DNA from 4 places in the Shinella sp. HZN7 genome. Region 3 is predicted to be linked to each of the others. Evidence: predicted binding sites of a transcription regulator. Region 3 holds the regulator's gene; each other region holds the start of a gene.
What was found. Region 3 encodes LexA, which represses DNA repair genes until DNA is damaged. Its sites were predicted from a motif close to TGTTCNNNNTGTGTTCNG; they were not measured.

Region 1 (4,208 bases), on a different replicon from region 3:
GTGCCGGAAAATCGACTTTGTCGAACATCATTTCCGGCACCGTGCAGCCCTCCGCGGGCGAGATGACCTGGCTCGGCAAGCCCTATGCCCCCGCCAATCCGCGCGCGGCGATGGACGAGGGCGTGGGCATGATCCACCAGGAACTGAAGCTGCTGCCGAAGCTTTCCATCGCGGAAAACGTCTTCGTCGGCCGCTATCCCATGAAGGCCGGCCGCATCGACCGCAGGGCGATGGAAGAGCGGGCGAGGAGCGGCCTCAAGCGGCTCGGCCTCGACATTTCGCCCGATCGCCTCGTCGAGGGCCTTTCCACCGGAAAACAGCAGCTTATCGAGATCGCCAAGGCGTTGACGCTCAACGCGCGCCTGCTCATCCTCGACGAGCCGACCGCAGCACTCGGCGGCGAGGAGACGCAACTCCTCTTCCAGCAGATCGAACGGCTGAAGGCTGACGGCGTCGGCATCGTCTACATTTCGCACCGGCTGGAGGAAATCCGCCAGATCGCCGACCGCATCGTCGTCATGCGCGATGGCGCCAAGGTGCAGGAATTCGACAGCGGCAACGTGCCGGTCCGCACCATCGTCGAGGCGATGGTCGGGCGCTCGCTGGAGCGCATGTTCCCAACGCTGCCTGCACCGACGGAGGAGGTGACGCTGGAAGTGCGGAACCTTTCTTCGCCGTCGAGAGCCTTCCGCGATATTAGTTTTTCCGTTCGCAAGGGCGAGGTCTTCGGCATTGCCGGCCTGATGGGTGCCGGCCGCACGGAACTGGTGCGCGCCATGACCGGTGCCGACCCCATTTCCGGCGGCGAGGTGTTGCTGCGCGGCAAGGCCGTCACGCCGCGCTCGCCGATCGACGCGATCCGCAACGGCATCGTGCTCGTGCCGGAGGACCGCAAGCTCCAGGGCGTCGTGCTCGAACATTCGATCGCGGAAAATATCGGCTATGCCAATCTCGGCGAGATTTCCCGCAACGGCTGGCTTTCCTCGCGCCGCATCCGCGAGTTCGCCGAGGACTATATCAAGCGCTTCGGCGTCAAGGGCCGGGGCGGGCAGAATGCGGGCGAGCTCTCCGGCGGTAACCAGCAGAAGGTGGTGCTCGCCAAGTGGCTGGCGCGCAAGCCGCAGGTGGTGGTGCTGGATGAACCGACGCGCGGCATCGATGTCGGCGCCCGCTCGTCGATCTACGACCTCATCATGGACCTCGCCCGCGCGGGCGTCGCGGTCATCGTGGTCAGTTCCGACCTTGAAGAAGTGCTCGGCGTCTCCAGCCGCATCATGGTCATGGCGCAGGGCAAACAGGCCGGTATCCTGGACCGCGCGGAGGCAAACGACGTCTCGGTCATGGAACTGGCGACGATCTGAACAGGAAAAGCATCATGACTGACATCTCCCTCAACGCGCCGAAATTGTTCGATCTTTCCGGAAATGTCGCCTTCGTGACGGGAGCCGGCAGCGGCATCGGCCAGCGCATTGCCATGGGCCTTGCCCAGTGCGGCGCGGATGTCGCGCTGCTCGACCGCCGCAGCGATGATGGCCTCGCGACGACGGCCGATTTCATCGCGAAGGCCGGGCGCCGCAGCATCCGGATCGCGGCCGACGTTACCAGCGGCGCGGCGCTGAACGATGCGGTCGCCCGCACGGAGACGGAGCTCGGTTCGCTCACGCTCGCCGTCAACGCGGCCGGCATCGCCAATGCCAATCCGGCGGAGGAGATGGAGGAAGACCAGTTCCAGACGATGATGGACATCAACCTGAAGGGTGTTTTCCTCTCCTGCCAGGCGGAAGCCCGCGCCATGCTGAAGAGCGGCCGCGGCTCCATCGTCAATATCGCCTCCATGTCCGGCGTCATCGTCAACCGCGGCCTCAGCCAGTGCCATTACAACGCCTCCAAGGCGGGCGTCATCCACATGACCAAGTCGATGGCGATGGAGTGGGTGGCGCGCGGCATTCGCGTGAACACGATCAGCCCGGGCTACACTGCGACGCCGATGAACACCCGCCCTGAAATGGTGCACCAGACGAGGCTGTTCGAGGAACAGACCCCGATGCAGCGCATGGCGAGCGTGGACGAGATGGTCGGTCCTGCCGTTTTCCTGCTCTCCGATGCTGCAAGCTTCGTGACCGGCGTCGACCTTCTCGTCGATGGTGGCTTCTGCTGCTGGTAGGATTGCAGAGCCGGCGGCAAGCCGGCCTCCTGCATTTTGCTGCAGGAATTTCTTGTTCGCCCAAGGGATGAAACCGCCGGCAGCGGCAACCCTTGAAAGGCATTGCGATGTCGGCCCTTCGAAATCGATGCCGAGCGCCGCTCGACGGGATTTCGCGACGCTTGATCTCGCGCATTCCGTCAACAGCGAAGGCTTCGCGCCACCGGGCGATTCTTTTCGTTTGACGGCATGACATGGAACATATAGTGAACAAATATGAAGAAATCGTTGCAGCAACGCTTGGCCGTCCTTTCGGATGCCGCCAAATATGATGCCTCGTGCGCTTCGAGCGGAACGGTCAAACGTGATTCTGTTGGCACCGGCGGTTTGGGCTCGACGGAAGGGGCGGGGATTTGCCATGCCTATGCGCCGGACGGGCGATGCATTTCGCTGCTCAAGATCCTGCTCACCAATTTCTGCATCTTCGACTGCGCCTATTGCATCAACCGCTCGTCCAGCAATGTGGAGCGCGCCCGCTTCACACCGGAGGAAGTGGTGTGGCTGACGCTCGAATTCTATCGGCGCAACTATATCGAGGGGCTGTTCCTGTCCTCCGGCATCATCCGCTCGCCGGATCACACGATGGGCGAGATGGTGCGGGTGGCGCGGGACCTGCGCACCGTTCATGGTTTTCGCGGGTACATCCACCTGAAGTCCATTCCCGATGCCGCGCCCGGACTGATCGAGGAGGCGGGGCTGTATGCCGATCGGCTCTCGCTCAATATCGAGCTGCCGACGGATGCCGGCATTGGCCGCTTCGCGCCGGAAAAGCGGCCGGAGGGCATTCGCCGCGCGATGGGGGAATTGCGCCGGAAGATCGAGGCGGCCGATGATCCGACCTTGCAGACCAAGCGGCGCAAGCGTTTCGTGCCCGGCGGCCAGAGCACACAAATGATCGTCGGCGCCGATGGTGCAGACGACGCCACCATCCTGAAGACCAGTGCCCGGCTCTATAGTGGCTACGGGCTGAAGCGCGTCTACTATTCGGCCTTCAGCCCGATTCCCGATGCCTCCCGCGCGCTGCCGCTCATCAAGCCACCGCTGGTGCGCGAGCATCGGCTCTACCAGGCGGACTGGCTCTATCGGTTCTACGGTTTCGGCGTGGAGGAGATCACCGGGGCGACCGGCGGCATGCTGGATCTCGACATGGATCCCAAGCTCGCCTGGGCGCTTGCCAACCGCCAGGATTTTCCAGTCGACGTCAACCGCGCGGAGCGCGAGCGGCTGCTGCGGGTGCCGGGCCTCGGTACGAAGACGGTTGCGTCCATCCTTTCCAGCCGCCGCTTCCGGCGTCTCAGGCTCGATGATCTGGCAAGGCTCGGCGTTTCGCTGCGCAAGGTGCGCGCCTTTATCGAGGCGGAGGGCTGGGTGCCGCGGCGGCTTGCCGATCGCGCCGACCTGAAAGTGCTTTTCGCGCCGAAGCCGGAACAGCTCTCGTTGCTCTGATGCAGACGATTCCGCTTTTCGGCCGAGGCGATTTTGCCGAGTGGCGCGATGCGGCGCGGGCCTTGGCCGCGGCCGGCATTTCGCCTCGCGAGGCGGATTGGCGCATCCGTGGCCTGGACGATGAACTGTTTGCCGCCAATGCGCTGCCGGATTTGCCGAAGCCCGACAAGCGCGCGCAGCCACTCACCGTGCCGTCCGCCTTCCTGCCCTTGGCCGAGGCGGTCGTCTGCCACACGGAGCCCGGCCGTTTCCATCTGCTCTACAGGCTGCTGTGGCGTCTGCAGTCCGATCGCCGCCTGCTGGAACTGGACGCGGACAAGGATGTCGCATGGGCGCGGCTGCTTGCCAGGAACGTCAATCGCGACAGCCACAAGATGACGGCCTTCGTGCGCTTCAAGGAGATTGCCGGCGACACGAACGGCCGGCGGCGCTTCTTTGCCTGGTTCGAGCCGTCCCATTTCGTCGTCGCCCGCACGGCGCCCTTCTTCCGCCGGCGCTTTGCCGACATGGACTGGATCATCGCGACGCCGAACGGCACGGCAAGCTGGGATGGTGAAAG
Region 2 (4,208 bases), 1.7 Mb from region 3:
CGGCCTCGATGGCGGCATTGGGGATTTCGAACTGCAGCATCAGGTAGTCGCCGCGCGTCATGCCGCCGACGGTGCGCTTCGCATCCTCCTCGCCGACGGTGCCGTTGGCGCCCGGCACGACGACGATGACATTCTCGCCTTCGTCGTCCACGAGGATATGGGCCGTGCCGGTCGCCTCGGCGGCGGAGCGCACGCCGTTGAGATCGACCGCGGCGTCGGCGAGCAGCGCCAGCGCCTGGCTGCCCAGCCGGTCGTCGCCGACGGCGCCGGCCATGCGCACGATCGCGCCGGCGCGGCGGGCGGCGAGCGCCTGGTTGGCGCCCTTGCCGCCGGCGGCGGTGGTGAAGCTGCTGCCCATGACCGTCTCGCCCGGCTTCGGCAGGCGTTCTGGCGTGGCGATGAGGTCCATGTTGATGGAGCCGAAGACGGTGATCATGAGAGGTGCCCCTTGTCGTTTCCGCCGGACACTGCCCGAGGCGGTCAGTCCTCGTCAACCACCCTCAGCCGAAGCTGTCCCGTCCGGGTCTCCACGGCAGTCTCCGCAGGCGCGGAAAGCGCTGATGCCGCCTCGAATTCCATGTCGCCGATGCGCGCGCCACGCCGGGTCAGCTTCTCCGTCGAGGTCAGGATGAGGTCGACATCCTTCTGCGCGGCGGTGAAATGGCCGGAAAGCTTGCGCACCCGGTCGTCGAGCCGCGTCAGGTCGTCCATCAGCCTGATGACCTCGCCCTGGATGACATGGGCCTGCTCGCGCATGCGCTGGTCCTTTAGAAGCGCCTGCAGCACCTGCACGGACAGCATGAGCAGCGAGGGCGAGACGATGACGATGCGCGCCCGGTGCGCCCGCTGCACGATGGCCTCGAAATTCTCGTGGATGCTGGCGAAGATCGATTCGGAGGGCACGAAGAGGAAGGCGGTGTCCTGCGTCTCGCCGGCGAGAAGATATTTTTCGGCGATATCGCGGATATGGGTCTCCATGTCGCGGCGGAACTGCTGTGCCGCGAGCTTGGTGGCCTCGGGCGAGCGCCCGTCCGACAGCGCATTCCACGCCTCCAGCGGGAATTTCGCATCGACGACGAGGGGCGGCTGGCCGTTCGGCATGCGGATCGTGCAGTCGGGCCTGACGCCGTTGGAAAGCTGCGCCTGGAACTGGTAGGCGCCTGATGGCATGGCATCGGCGATGATCGTCTCCATGCGCGACTGGCCGAAGGCGCCGCGGGTCTGCTTGTTGGAGAGGATCGCCTGGAGACCGACCACGTCCTTCGCCAGCGACTGGATGTTGCTCTGCGCATTGTCGATGACGGCAAGCCGCTCCTGCAGGCGGCGGAGGTTCTCGTGCGTCGAGCGGGTCTGCTCGGAGATCGACTGGCCGATCCGCTGCGTCAGGCCGTCGAGCCGCGCATTGATCGCCTGGTTCGTCTCCGATTGCTTCGCGCCGAAGACGTCGGCCATGGCGGCAACGCGGCCCTGCATTTCCGTTTGCGCCTTCAGGAGCTCGGCAAAGCGCAGCTCCGCCATCGCCGCCGCCTCGCGCTGGCGCGCCTGGCTGCGGCGGGCCGAAAGGAGGCCGAAGACGGCGATCAGCAGGGCGGCGAGCAGCACGAGCGCCGGGCCGGGGCCGCCGAGCCGGGCAAGGAGGGAGGCGAGCAGCATGTCAAAGGTCGGATCGATCATGCCGCGACCATAACACGGATTGCGGCGGAAACCAGATCATAACGTGAACAGATGCGTGGGACATGCGGCGCCGGCGACGGTTGAAGCCGATTGAAAGCGTCAAAAAACCGCGCTAAGGAGGCGAGATGACCATCAAGCCGCTGATTATCCTTCCCGATCCGATCCTCCGCCAGGTTTCGAAGCCCATCGAGACCGTCGACAGCGAGGTGAAGAAGCTCGCCGACGACATGCTGGAAACCATGTACGATGCGCCGGGCATCGGCCTTGCCGCGATCCAGATCGGCGTCGCGCGCCGCATGCTGGTGCTCGACGTCTCGAAGGAGGGCGAGGACAAGAAGCCGCTCGTCTTCATCAATCCGGAAGTCGTCTCCGCCTCGGATGCCCGCTCGGTCTATGAGGAGGGCTGCCTGTCGATCCCGGACTATTATGCCGAGGTCGAGCGCCCCGCGGCCATCACCGTCAAGCATCTCGACCGCGACGGCAAGGAGCAGCTCACGGAGGCCGACGGCCTGCTGGCGACCTGCCTGCAGCACGAGATCGATCACCTGAACGGCGTGCTGTTCATCGACCACATTTCCAAGCTGAAGCGCGAGATGGTGATCCGCAAGTTCACCAAGGCGGCGAAGCTGCGCGGCAGCAAGGCGCTCTGAGGCGACAACCAGGCGCTTGCCGCCCGGGCTTTGTTTCATGCAATTCCGGCCGCAGAACCGCTTCGCGCTTTTGCTGGACCTGCTTTCCTGGAGGCTGACCGATGGCCCTTCGCATCATCTTCATGGGCACGCCGGATTTCTCCGTGCCGACGCTTGAGGCGCTGGTGCAGGCCGGCCACGAGATCGTCGCCGTCTATTCGCAGCCGCCGCGCCCGGCCGGCCGCCGCGGCCTCGAACGGGTGAAATCGCCGGTGCACCAGGCGGCCGAAAGGCTCGGGCTTCCCGTCTTCACCCCGCTCAATTTCCGCGAGGAGGCCGACCGCGCGGCCTTTCGTGCGCTGAAGGCGGATGTCGCCGTCGTCGTCGCCTACGGCCTCCTGCTGCCGGAAGCGATCCTGACCGGTACCCGGCTCGGCTGCTACAACGGCCATGCCTCGCTGCTGCCGCGCTGGCGCGGCGCGGCGCCCATCCAGCGGGCGATCATGGCGGGGGACGCACAAACCGGCATGATGGTCATGCAGATGGAGAAGGGCCTCGACACCGGCCCGGTCGCGCTGACCCATCGCGTGGCGATAAGCGACACCATGACGGCCGGTGAGCTGCACGATACGCTGATGAGGGCGGGCGGCCCCCTGATGGTGGAAGCCATGGCGAAGCTCGAAGCCGGCGACCTGCCGCTGACCCCGCAGGCGCAGGAGGGCGTGCTCTACGCGGCCAAGATCGACAAGGCCGAGACCCGCATCGATTTTTCCCGCCCCGCCGGGGACGTGCACAACCATATCCGCGGCCTCTCGCCCTTCCCGGGCGCCTGGTTCGAGCTGCCGGTCGCCGGCAAGCCGGAGCGGGTGAAGGTTCTGGCGAGCGCGCGGGCCGGCGACACCACGACGAAAGCCGCCGGAACGGTTCTCGACGACCGGTTCACGATCGCCTGCGGTGACGGCGGGGCCGTCCGGCTCGTGCGCCTGCAGAAGGCGGGCGGCAAGCCGCTCGACGCGGCCGATTTCCTGCGAGGCACGCCCGTCGCGGCCGGCCAGGTCATCGGCTGATGCCGCGCTACCGCCTCCGCATCGAATATGATGGCACGCCCTATGTCGGCTGGCAGCGGCAGGACAACGGGCACTCCGTGCAAGGCGCCATCGAGGCGGCCATCCTGTCGCTGACGGGCGAGACCGTCTCGATCCGCGGCGCGGGGCGCACGGATTCGGGCGTACATGCCATGGGGCAGGTGGCCCATGCGGACCTTTCGCGGGTGTGGAAGGAGCACACGCTGCGCAACGCGCTCAACGCCCATCTCGGCATGACCGGCGAGCGGATCGCGATCCTCGATGCGGCGGCGGTGCCCGACGATTTCGACGCCCGCTTCTCGGCGGTGAAGCGGCACTATCTCTACCGCATCATCTCGCGCCCAGCGCCGCTGGCGCTGGAGGCGAACCGCGCCTGGTTCGTCGCCAGGACGCTCGACCACGAGGCGATGCATGCCGCCGGGCAGATGCTCGTCGGCAGGCACGACTTCACGACCTTCCGCGCCGCCCAGTGCCAGGCGAACAGCCCCGTGCGCACCATCGACCGATTGGACGTGACGCGCAGCGGCGACCTGATCGAGATGCGCGTCTCGGCGCAAAGCTTCCTGCACAACCAGATCCGTTCCTTCGCCGGCACGCTGAAGCTGGCGGGAGAGGGCAAGTGGACACGGGAGGACGTGCGCGCGGCGCTGGAGGCGCGCGACCGCAAGGCCTGCGGCCCCGTGGCGCCGCCGGACGGGCTCTATTTCATGGCTGTCGACTACTAGGCGGCCCGGAGGGCGAAAGGCGCATCAGCCCGGCAACGTGCCGAGGAGTTGCTGCAATTGCTGCCCGACGATCATCGGCGGCAGCACGTAGATCG
Region 3 (4,208 bases):
AAGCCTGATGCGCAAGGATGACGTGGCGGCGGCGACCCGCGAACTCCTCACCGGCTCGGCCGGCATGCTGGCAGCGGAATGATGGCCGAGGAGGCCCGCACGCTCACCCATATCGGCGCGTCCGGCGAAGCCAGCATGGTGGATGTCGGCGACAAGGCCGAGACGGTGCGCATCGCGGTTGCCGAAGGGTCCATCCGCATGGCGCCGGCAACGCTGGACCTCATCCTCAAGGGTGATGCCAAGAAGGGCGACGTGATCGGCACGGCGCGCCTTGCCGGCATCATGGCCGCCAAGCAGACCGCCAGCCTCATCCCGCTCTGCCATCCCCTGATGCTGACGAAGGTCGCCGTCGATATCCGCGAGGACCGCGCCCTTCCGGGCCTGCGCGTCGAGGCGATGGCCAGGCTCACCGGCCGCACCGGCGTCGAGATGGAGGCGCTGACGGCCGTCAGCGTCGCGTGCCTGACCATCTACGACATGGCGAAAGCCGCGGACCGCGAAATGGAGATAGGCGGCATCCGCCTCGTCGAAAAATCCGGCGGCCGCTCCGGCGACTACCGGCGCGGGGACGCCGGTTGATGGCGGCGCTGCTTCCCGTCGAGGACGCCCTCCACCGCCTGCTTCTGTCCGCCCGTCCGATCCGGCGCACGGAGACGGTCCGGCTGCAGGAGGCCGACGGCCGCGTGCTTGCCGAGGATGTCGCCGCCCGGCTGACGCAGCCGCCCTTCGACAATTCCGCGATGGACGGCTATGCCGTGCGCCACGCGGATATCGCCGCGCTCGGCGCGATCCTGAGGGTCGCAGGCCTCTCCTCCGCCGGCCACGCCTTCGAAGGCACCGCCGGTCCCGGCGAGGCCGTGCGCATCTTCACCGGCGCCCCGCTGCCGGCCTTCGCCGATACCGTGCTGCTGCAGGAAGATGCCGAGGTGCTGGAAGACGGCCGCATCCGCACCACCTTCCTCACGCCGAAAGGCCGCCACATCCGCCCGCGCGGCCAGGATTTTGCCGAAGGCGAGATCGTCCTGAAGGCCGGGGACGTGCTCGATGCCGGCCGCCTGACGGTCGCGGCGGCCATGAACCATGCGGAACTGACCGTCCGTGCCCGCCCGCGCATCGCCCTGCTCGCCACCGGCGACGAGCTCGTGCCGGCAGGTACGCCGCCCGGCGCCAGCCAGATCATCGCCTCCAACACCTACGGCGTCGCGGCCCTCGCCCGCGCGGCCGGCGCCGAGGTGATCGACCTCGGCATCGTCGCCGACGACAAGGAAGCGATGCTGGCGGCCGTGCGCCACGCGCTGACGCTCGGTATCGACGCCCTCGTCACGCTCGGCGGCGCCTCCGTCGGGGATTTCGACCTCGTGAAGCCCGTGCTCGGCGCGGCCGGCATGGATCTCGACTTCTGGCGAATCGCGATGCGCCCGGGCAAGCCCCTGATGGTCGGCCGCCTCGGCGCCGTCCAGGTCATCGGCCTGCCCGGCAATCCCGTTTCGAGCCTCGTCTGCTCCCACCTCTTCCTCGTCCCTCTCGTGCGCCGTCTTGCCCACCTGCCGGCGAAGAGCCTGGAGCATCCGGCCATCACCGTCGTCCCGCTCAAGGAAAACGACCACCGGCAGGATTATGTCCGCGCGCGCATCACCCGCGGCCCCGCCGGCGAACTGCGCGTCACGCCCCTCGAAAAGCAGGATTCCTCCATGATGAAGGCCTTCGCCACCGCCGAAGGCCTCCTCATCCGCCCGCCGCATGCCCCGGCGGCCCCGCGGGCGCGGCCTGCACGGTCCTGCTCCTGCGCGAACCGTCCGCCTGAACGGTATTATTGTTTCAGCAGCCCCTTGCAGAACACATATGGAACAGATAGTGTCTGTTCTGGATTTGTTTCACGATTCTCGGTGGAGGGGCCATGCTCACGCGGAAACAACAGGAACTCCTCCTGTTCATTCATGAACGGATGAAGGAATCCGGCATTCCCCCCTCTTTCGACGAGATGAAGGATGCGCTGGATCTCGCCTCCAAATCCGGCATCCACCGCCTCATCACGGCGCTGGAAGAGCGCGGTTTCATCCGGCGCCTGCCCAACCGGGCCCGCGCGCTGGAGGTGATAAAGCTCCCCGAAGCCTATACGCAGAGCCTGCAGCCGCGCCGCGGCTTCTCGCCGGCCGTCATCGAGGGCAGCCGCGGCAAGCAGCCGCCCGTCGCCGCCCCGCCGCAGCGCACGCCCGTGGCGGAGGTTTCCTCTTCCGTCTCCGTTCCGGTCATGGGCCGCATCGCCGCCGGCGTGCCGATCTCCGCGATCCAGAACAACACCCATGACATCACCGTGCCGGCCGAGATGATCGGCAACGGCGAACACTACGCGCTGGAGGTCAAGGGCGATTCGATGATCGAGGCCGGCATTCTCGACGGCGACACGGTGATCATCCGCACGGCGAGCAGCGCCAATCCCGGCGAGATCATCGTCGCGCTCGTCGACGACGAGGAGGCCACGCTGAAGCGCTTCCGCCGCAAGGGCGCCTCCATCGCGCTCGAAGCGGCAAACCCCGCCTACGAGACCCGCATCTTCGGGCCGGACCGGGTGAAGATCCAGGGCAAGCTGGTCGGCCTCATCCGCCGCTATCACTGATCCCGGGAACAATTCCAGCAGACGTGCCAAGCGGTCCTGCGTCCGGAATTGCGTTAAAACAAAGAGTTGGAGTGTTCTCGCGGTTCGAGGAAAAGCGGAAATGCTCAAGACGGATCGAAGCTGCCGGTGCGCCAGTCATAGGTGCGGTGGCGGGTCCAGGGCCGGTCGAGGCTTTCCACGGCCGGCAGGATGCGCGCTTCGGAGACGGCGCGGGATGTGTCCCCGTCGGCCGGCTGGATTTCGAGGGCGCCGGTTCGCCTCAGGTGGCGCGCCGTCACAAGGCGCGCGCCGGAGCGGCAGGCCTCCAGCCGCAGGGCCAGGGACACGACGACAAGGTCGGCCGCATCGCAGGCCGTGCCCAGGAAGGCGACGTCGTCCAGGGTGACGATCCGCCAGCCGCTCGGCGAGACGGCGGCGCAGAATGCCTTTGCTTCACAGACGAAACCTTTGCCGGTCCGGGCCGCCGCGAGCGCTGAGACCATGGCATCCTTCGCCTTCTGCCGGTCGGCCTTGCGCCGCGGCCGTTTCTGCCCCGCGGTCATGCCGGTGGTTTCGCCGGCGTCCTCGAGGGTCAGTCCGGCGCTCCTGCGGATCTCCGGTTTCGTGAGATCGCCGAGCCGGAGGGCGCGCCGCCACTGGGCATAGATGAAGTCCGGCGGTCTCGCCCGGTTGGTCGCGACGGTTTCGCCGCGAAGGATGGCGACGAGGCGGCCGTCCTCGGACACCAGCACTTCCGGCGTGGCGCTTGCGACCGGAAAGCAGGCAAGCGCGAGGCCGAGACCGACAAGCAGCGTTCCGGCATGGCGCAGCCGCGTGCGCAGGATGCAGACAAGCCCGCCGCCGAGGCCGACCAGCAGGAACGCGGCCGGCGGAATGCGGCCGGTGACGATCTCGCCCTTCCAGCCTGCAACCCATGTCGACAGCGCGATCATCCAGTCGATGCCCTTGCCCATAATCGCGAAGGGCACGGCATCGAGGCCGAAGGGCATCAGCAGCACGGCGATGAGGCCGAAGGGCATGACGACGGCGCTGATGACGGGCATGGCAAGCAGGTTGCCGGCAAGTCCATAGGCCGGAATGCGATGGAAATGGCCGATGGAATAGATCAGCGTCGAGAACCCGCCGATCAGCGAGGACAGCATGAGCCCGCCGAAGAAGCGCCCGAGCGCGCCGCCGAACAGTTTCAGGCGCTCTCCCCCGCCCTCCCGGCGGACCGGACGCTCGCGCCAGGCCGCATAGCCGGCGACGAGACCGAGCGTTGCGGCATAGGACATCTGGAACCCCGGATTGGTGACGGCAGAGGGTGTCACGGCAAGGATGAGGATCGCCGAGAGCGCCACATTGCGCAGGCTTATCGCCGCGCGGCCGAACAGCACCGCCACCAGCATGATGCAGATCATGATCCAGGAGCGCACCGCGGAGATCGCGCCGCCCGAAACGAGGATGTAGAGCGTGACCATGACGAGCGCGCCGGCAGCGGCGATCTTCTTGGCGGGGTAACGCTCGGAGAACCCCGGGACGAGCGCCATCAGGACACGCGCGCCGACGAGGAAGGTGCCGGCGGCAAGCACCATGTTGAGCCCGGAAATGG
Region 4 (4,208 bases), on a different replicon from region 3:
CGCTGATGGCGATCATCGCGCTCGTCTCGCTGCCCGGGACCTTCGCCGGCATCGATGGCGGCGCCTGGGCGGGGCTCGCCTATGTCTCGGTCTTCAGCATGCTGATCGGCTTCGTCTTCTGGTATCGGGGCCTGGCGCTCGGCGGCATCGCGGCGGTGGGCCAGTTGCAACTGCTCCAGCCCTTCTTCGGCCTCCTGCTCGCCGCCGTCCTGCTGCATGAGCGCGTGAGCCCGCTGATGCTGGTCACGACGCTCGCCATCGTGCTTTGCGTGGCCGGCGCCCGCAAGTTTGCCCGCTAAAGCAATTCCAGCAAAAGTGTGAAGCGGTTTTGCGGAAGGCAATTCCGGCCGACCTGCGCAGGACCGGCAGCCGGCGGCGTTCGGGGAATGGAGACGGCGCGCGAAATCTGCTATGGCTCTTGCCAGCGGTTCGTGCCTTCGACGATAGTGTCCGGCGGAACGGCCTGGGAGAGCTGGATGGCGGCAGATGTTCGCACGTCGAAGGAGATGAACGGGGCCCTTGCGCCGAAGGCGCTGCGCGTCGGCTTCATCCTGTCGAAAAGTTTCACGCTGTCGGCCTTCGCGCTGTTCGTCGATACGCTGCGGCTGGCCAGCGACAGCGAGGACCGTTCGCGCCGCGTCCACTGCGACTGGGACGTGCTGAGCAGCACGCGCAACTTCATCACGTCGTCGAGCGGCATCCAGGTCGCCCCGACCGCTCCCTTCGCCGATCCCGCCTGTTTCGACTACATCGCCGTCGTCGGCGGCCTCCTGTCGGTGGAGGAACCCATCGACAGCTATGCCCAGGCCTATCTGCGCAAGGCCGCCCAGGCCGGCGTCGGCCTGATCGGCCTCTGTACGGGCAGCTTCATCCTGGCCGAGGCGGGCCTTCTGAAGGGGCACACGGCCTGCGTAAGCTGGCTGCACCACCGCGATTTCCGCGGCCGTTTTCCCGATATCGAGGCGACGTCGGAACAGATCTTCCGCTTCGACGGCAAGGTCGCCACCTGTGCCGGCGGCAGCAGCGTCGCCGATCTCGCCGCGACGCTCGTGCGCCACCATGTCGGCGAGGCGGCCGAGCGCAACGCGCTGGAAATCCTGCAGATCCGCCACCGGCGCGATGCGACCGACGTACAGCCGCGCAACCCGCTCGGCCTCGAGGCCCGCGACCGCCGCGTGCACCTCGCCATCATGATGATGGAACAGCACACCGAGGACCTCCTGTCGATCGACAGCATCGCCACCATGACGGGCGTCTCGCGCCGCCAGCTCGAGCGGCTGTTCGAGGGCGACATGGGCGCCTCGCCGAGCGCGATCTACATGAAGATCCGCATGGCCGCGGCGCTCACCATGGTGATGCGTACCAACAAGCCGCTGATCGAGATCGCGCTGGAGACCGGTTTCGAGAGCCTGTCGCACTTCACCCGCCGCTTCCGTGCCGCTTTCGGCGATACGCCCTCGCAGATCCGCCGCGACGGCCGCCGCCAGGCCGGCTGAGGGCAAATCGCCCGGCCCCGGGAACCAAGCCGCGCGAAAACCGTTCGGTCTCCATTGCTGACAAGGAGACCGCAATGGCAAGCAACGACGTCCAATCCCAGATTTCCGCCCTGCGCGCAGAGATCGCCCAGCTCCAGAAGGATCTTGGCGAACGCGGCAGCGAGGCCTACGAGGCCATCCGCGATCGCGCCGGCAATGCCGTGGAGGCTGCCGGGCCGGCCGTCCGCTCGGCAACGAAATATGTGCGCAACGAAGGCGCCGCCGTCGCCCAGGCCGCGCGCGAGCATCCCGCGGCACTTTCTACGGTCGTCTTGACCGCAGGTCTTGCCGGCGTCGTCATCGGATACCTGCTCGGCTCGCTCGAAAGCGAACCGCCCCGCCGCCAGCGCTGGTTCTGAGCAAACGAAAGCCCGGCATTGCCGGGCTTTTTCATGCTGTGAGGAAACGGATGCAAGATGCAGGTTTCCTTGATTTTCTCCGTATCCCCGGGCCTGGCCCGGGGATGCGCATGTCACCGGTGGCGAAGGCCGAACAGATAGCCGATGAAGGCGGCGCCGGCCAGCGCGGCGAGCGGGTTGGCCTGGATCGTCTGGCGTACCTCGTCACGCAGCGATTCCGCCTTGGCGACCGCCAGTTGGCCGGTGCCTTCGGCGATCAGCCCCGCGGATTCCTTCAGCCGGCTGATTTCCGCCTTCAGCGCCTCGATCTGTTCGCTCACCGTTGCTTCTGCCGCCGCAGCGCTGGCATCTTCCGAAATGCTGTCGCGCCCTTCAACGACGCCGAGCGTGCGTTTGCCGGTGCTCTTTTCGTCAGCCATGGACATGTCTCCTGGATTTGATGGAATGGCGAAAGGAGAACTTTCGCCGCGCCACTTGGTTCCCGCCGATGATTCAAACTGTGATCTTTCCGACGCGACCGGGCGATTGACTCTTGCGGAATTTGAGAACAAATAAAGAACATACTGTCTTTCAATAGGGAGTCCGCCAAGCCGATGTCCGCCTCCGTGCATGCCGTTGTCGCCGATCTGCGCGACCGCATCCGGCAGTTCGACGGCCGCGCCCAGCGCGACCGGGCGGTGCTGCCCTTCGGCGTGCCGGAGATCGACGAGCGGCTGCCGGGCGGCGGGCTGGCGCTGGCCAGCCTGCACGAGATCTGCGGCGGCGGCAACGATGCCGTCGAGGCCAGCGCCGCCATGCTCTTTGCCGCCGGCATCGCCGCGCGCACCAGGGGGCAGGTGCTCTGGTGCCTCACGCGGCCCGATCTTTTCGCGCCGGCGCTGGCGCAGGCGGGGCTTGCGCCCGGCCGCGTCCTCTATGTGGAGGCGGCCGACGAGAAGAGCCTGCTGCTCTGTTTCGAGGAGGGGCTGCGCCATGGCGGGCTCGGCGCCGTCGTCGCCGAGGTGGCGCGCCTGTCGACGACCGCCTCGCGCCGCCTGCAGCTCGCCGCGGAGGCCGGCGGCACGCTCGGCCTTGCCCTGCGCCGTTTCCGTCACCGCAAGGAGGCGGATGCCCTTGCGCAGCCCTCTGCCGCGGTGACGCGCTGGCGGGTCTCTGTGCGGCCCTCCGTTCCCCTTCCCGTGCCGGGTGTCGGCCGGGCGCAATGGCTGCTGGAACTGGCCCGCTGCCGGGCCGGCGAGGCGGCGGACTTTGACGTGGAGGCCACCGATGCCGAGGGTCGTATCGCTTTTTCTTCCCGGCTGGCCGATCGATCGCCTGCGGCGGGCGCTCGGCGCATCGGCGCCGCCGCCGGATAGCCGGCTCGTGCTCGTCGGCCGCGACGGCGCGCGTCGCATCCTGACGGCGGTGAGCCGGCCGGCCGAGCAGGCGGGCCTGCGCGTCGGCATGCCGCTCACCAAGGCCCATGCGCTGCTGCCGGGCGTCCTCACCATGCCCGCCGCCCCCGCGGCCGATGCCGCCGCCCTCGGCCGCCTCGCGCTCTGGGCCCTGCAGCACTATGCGCCCATCGTCGCCCCGGACCCGCCCGATGGCCTCGTCATCGACACGACCGGTGCCGATCACCTGCACGGCGGCGAGGCGCGCATGCTGACCGGCCTCGTCAACCGTCTTTCCGCCTCCGGCATCTTTGCCCGTGCCGCCATCGCCGACAGCTGGGGCGCGGCCCATGCCGCCGCCCGCTTCCTTGCCGATCCCGTATGCGTCCTCCCGCCGGGCAAGGCCGGCGAGGCCGTGTCGCCCCTGCCGGTCGCGGGATTGCGGATACCGCCGGAAACCGTGACGGGCCTTCATGTGCTCGGCTTCTCCACGATCGGCGATGTGCTGGCCGTGCCGCGCGCACCGCTCGTCCTGCGCTTCGGCCCGCTTCTCGGCCGCCGGCTCGCCCAGCTCCAGGGCAGGATTTCCGAACCCGTCGATCCGCTGCGCGACCCGGAGCTCGTCACGGTCCGCAAGGTTTTCGGCGAGCCGATCGGGGCCCCCGAGACCATCGCGCGCTACACGGCCGGCCTCGTGCACGATCTCTGCGCGGCGCTGGAAAAACGCGGCCTCGGCGCCCGCCGGCTCGATCTCCTCTTCCACCGTGTCGACAATTCCCTGCAGGCGATCCGCATCGGCACGGCGCGGCCTGCGCGCGACGAAAGACAGCTCATCCGGCTCCTGACGGACCGCATCGAGACGATCGATCCCGGCTTCGGCATCGAGATCATGGACCTGACCGCGACGCTGGCCGAACCGCTCGTCCTGCAGCAGGCCGCCT

Region 1: shn_RS27100 (putative DNA modification/repair radical SAM protein) is a predicted target of LexA. The motif match lies at 2,399-2,416, and genes of this name have one in related genera.
Region 2: shn_RS00255 (DNA recombination protein RmuC) is a predicted target of LexA. The motif match lies at 1,707-1,724, and genes of this name have one in related genera.
Region 4: shn_RS24150 (ImuA family protein) is a predicted target of LexA. The motif match lies at 2,438-2,455, and genes of this name have one in related genera.

Annotation. Positions count from the first base shown of each region.
Region 1 covers NZ_CP015738.1:418,875-423,082, forward strand. Annotated here, with positions in the region: gene shn_RS27090 (sugar ABC transporter ATP-binding protein) at 1-1,361, shown strand, start outside; gene shn_RS27095 (SDR family oxidoreductase) at 1,376-2,164, shown strand; gene shn_RS27100 (putative DNA modification/repair radical SAM protein) at 2,420-3,649, shown strand; gene shn_RS27105 (UdgX family uracil-DNA binding protein) at 3,649-4,208, shown strand, end outside.
Region 2 covers NZ_CP015736.1:51,993-56,200, forward strand. Annotated here, with positions in the region: gene shn_RS00250 (ribokinase) at 1-436, opposite strand, end outside; gene shn_RS00255 (DNA recombination protein RmuC) at 481-1,674, opposite strand; gene def (peptide deformylase) at 1,800-2,324, shown strand; gene fmt (methionyl-tRNA formyltransferase) at 2,426-3,370, shown strand; gene truA (tRNA pseudouridine(38-40) synthase TruA) at 3,370-4,113, shown strand; gene shn_RS00275 (hypothetical protein) at 4,138-4,208, opposite strand, start outside.
Region 3 covers NZ_CP015736.1:1,782,506-1,786,713, reverse strand. Annotated here, with positions in the region: partial or broken gene trpC (indole-3-glycerol phosphate synthase TrpC) at 1-82, shown strand, start outside; gene moaC (cyclic pyranopterin monophosphate synthase MoaC) at 82-579, shown strand; partial or broken gene glp (gephyrin-like molybdotransferase Glp) at 579-1,804, shown strand; gene lexA (transcriptional repressor LexA) at 1,898-2,617, shown strand; gene shn_RS08645 (ComEC/Rec2 family competence protein) at 2,722-4,208, opposite strand, start outside.
Region 4 covers NZ_CP015737.1:380,790-384,997, forward strand. Annotated here, with positions in the region: gene shn_RS24130 (DMT family transporter) at 1-299, shown strand, start outside; gene shn_RS24135 (GlxA family transcriptional regulator) at 477-1,496, shown strand; gene shn_RS24140 (hypothetical protein) at 1,571-1,894, shown strand; gene shn_RS24145 (hypothetical protein) at 2,008-2,313, opposite strand; gene shn_RS24150 (ImuA family protein) at 2,488-3,249, shown strand; gene shn_RS24155 (DUF6504 family protein) at 3,161-4,208, shown strand, end outside.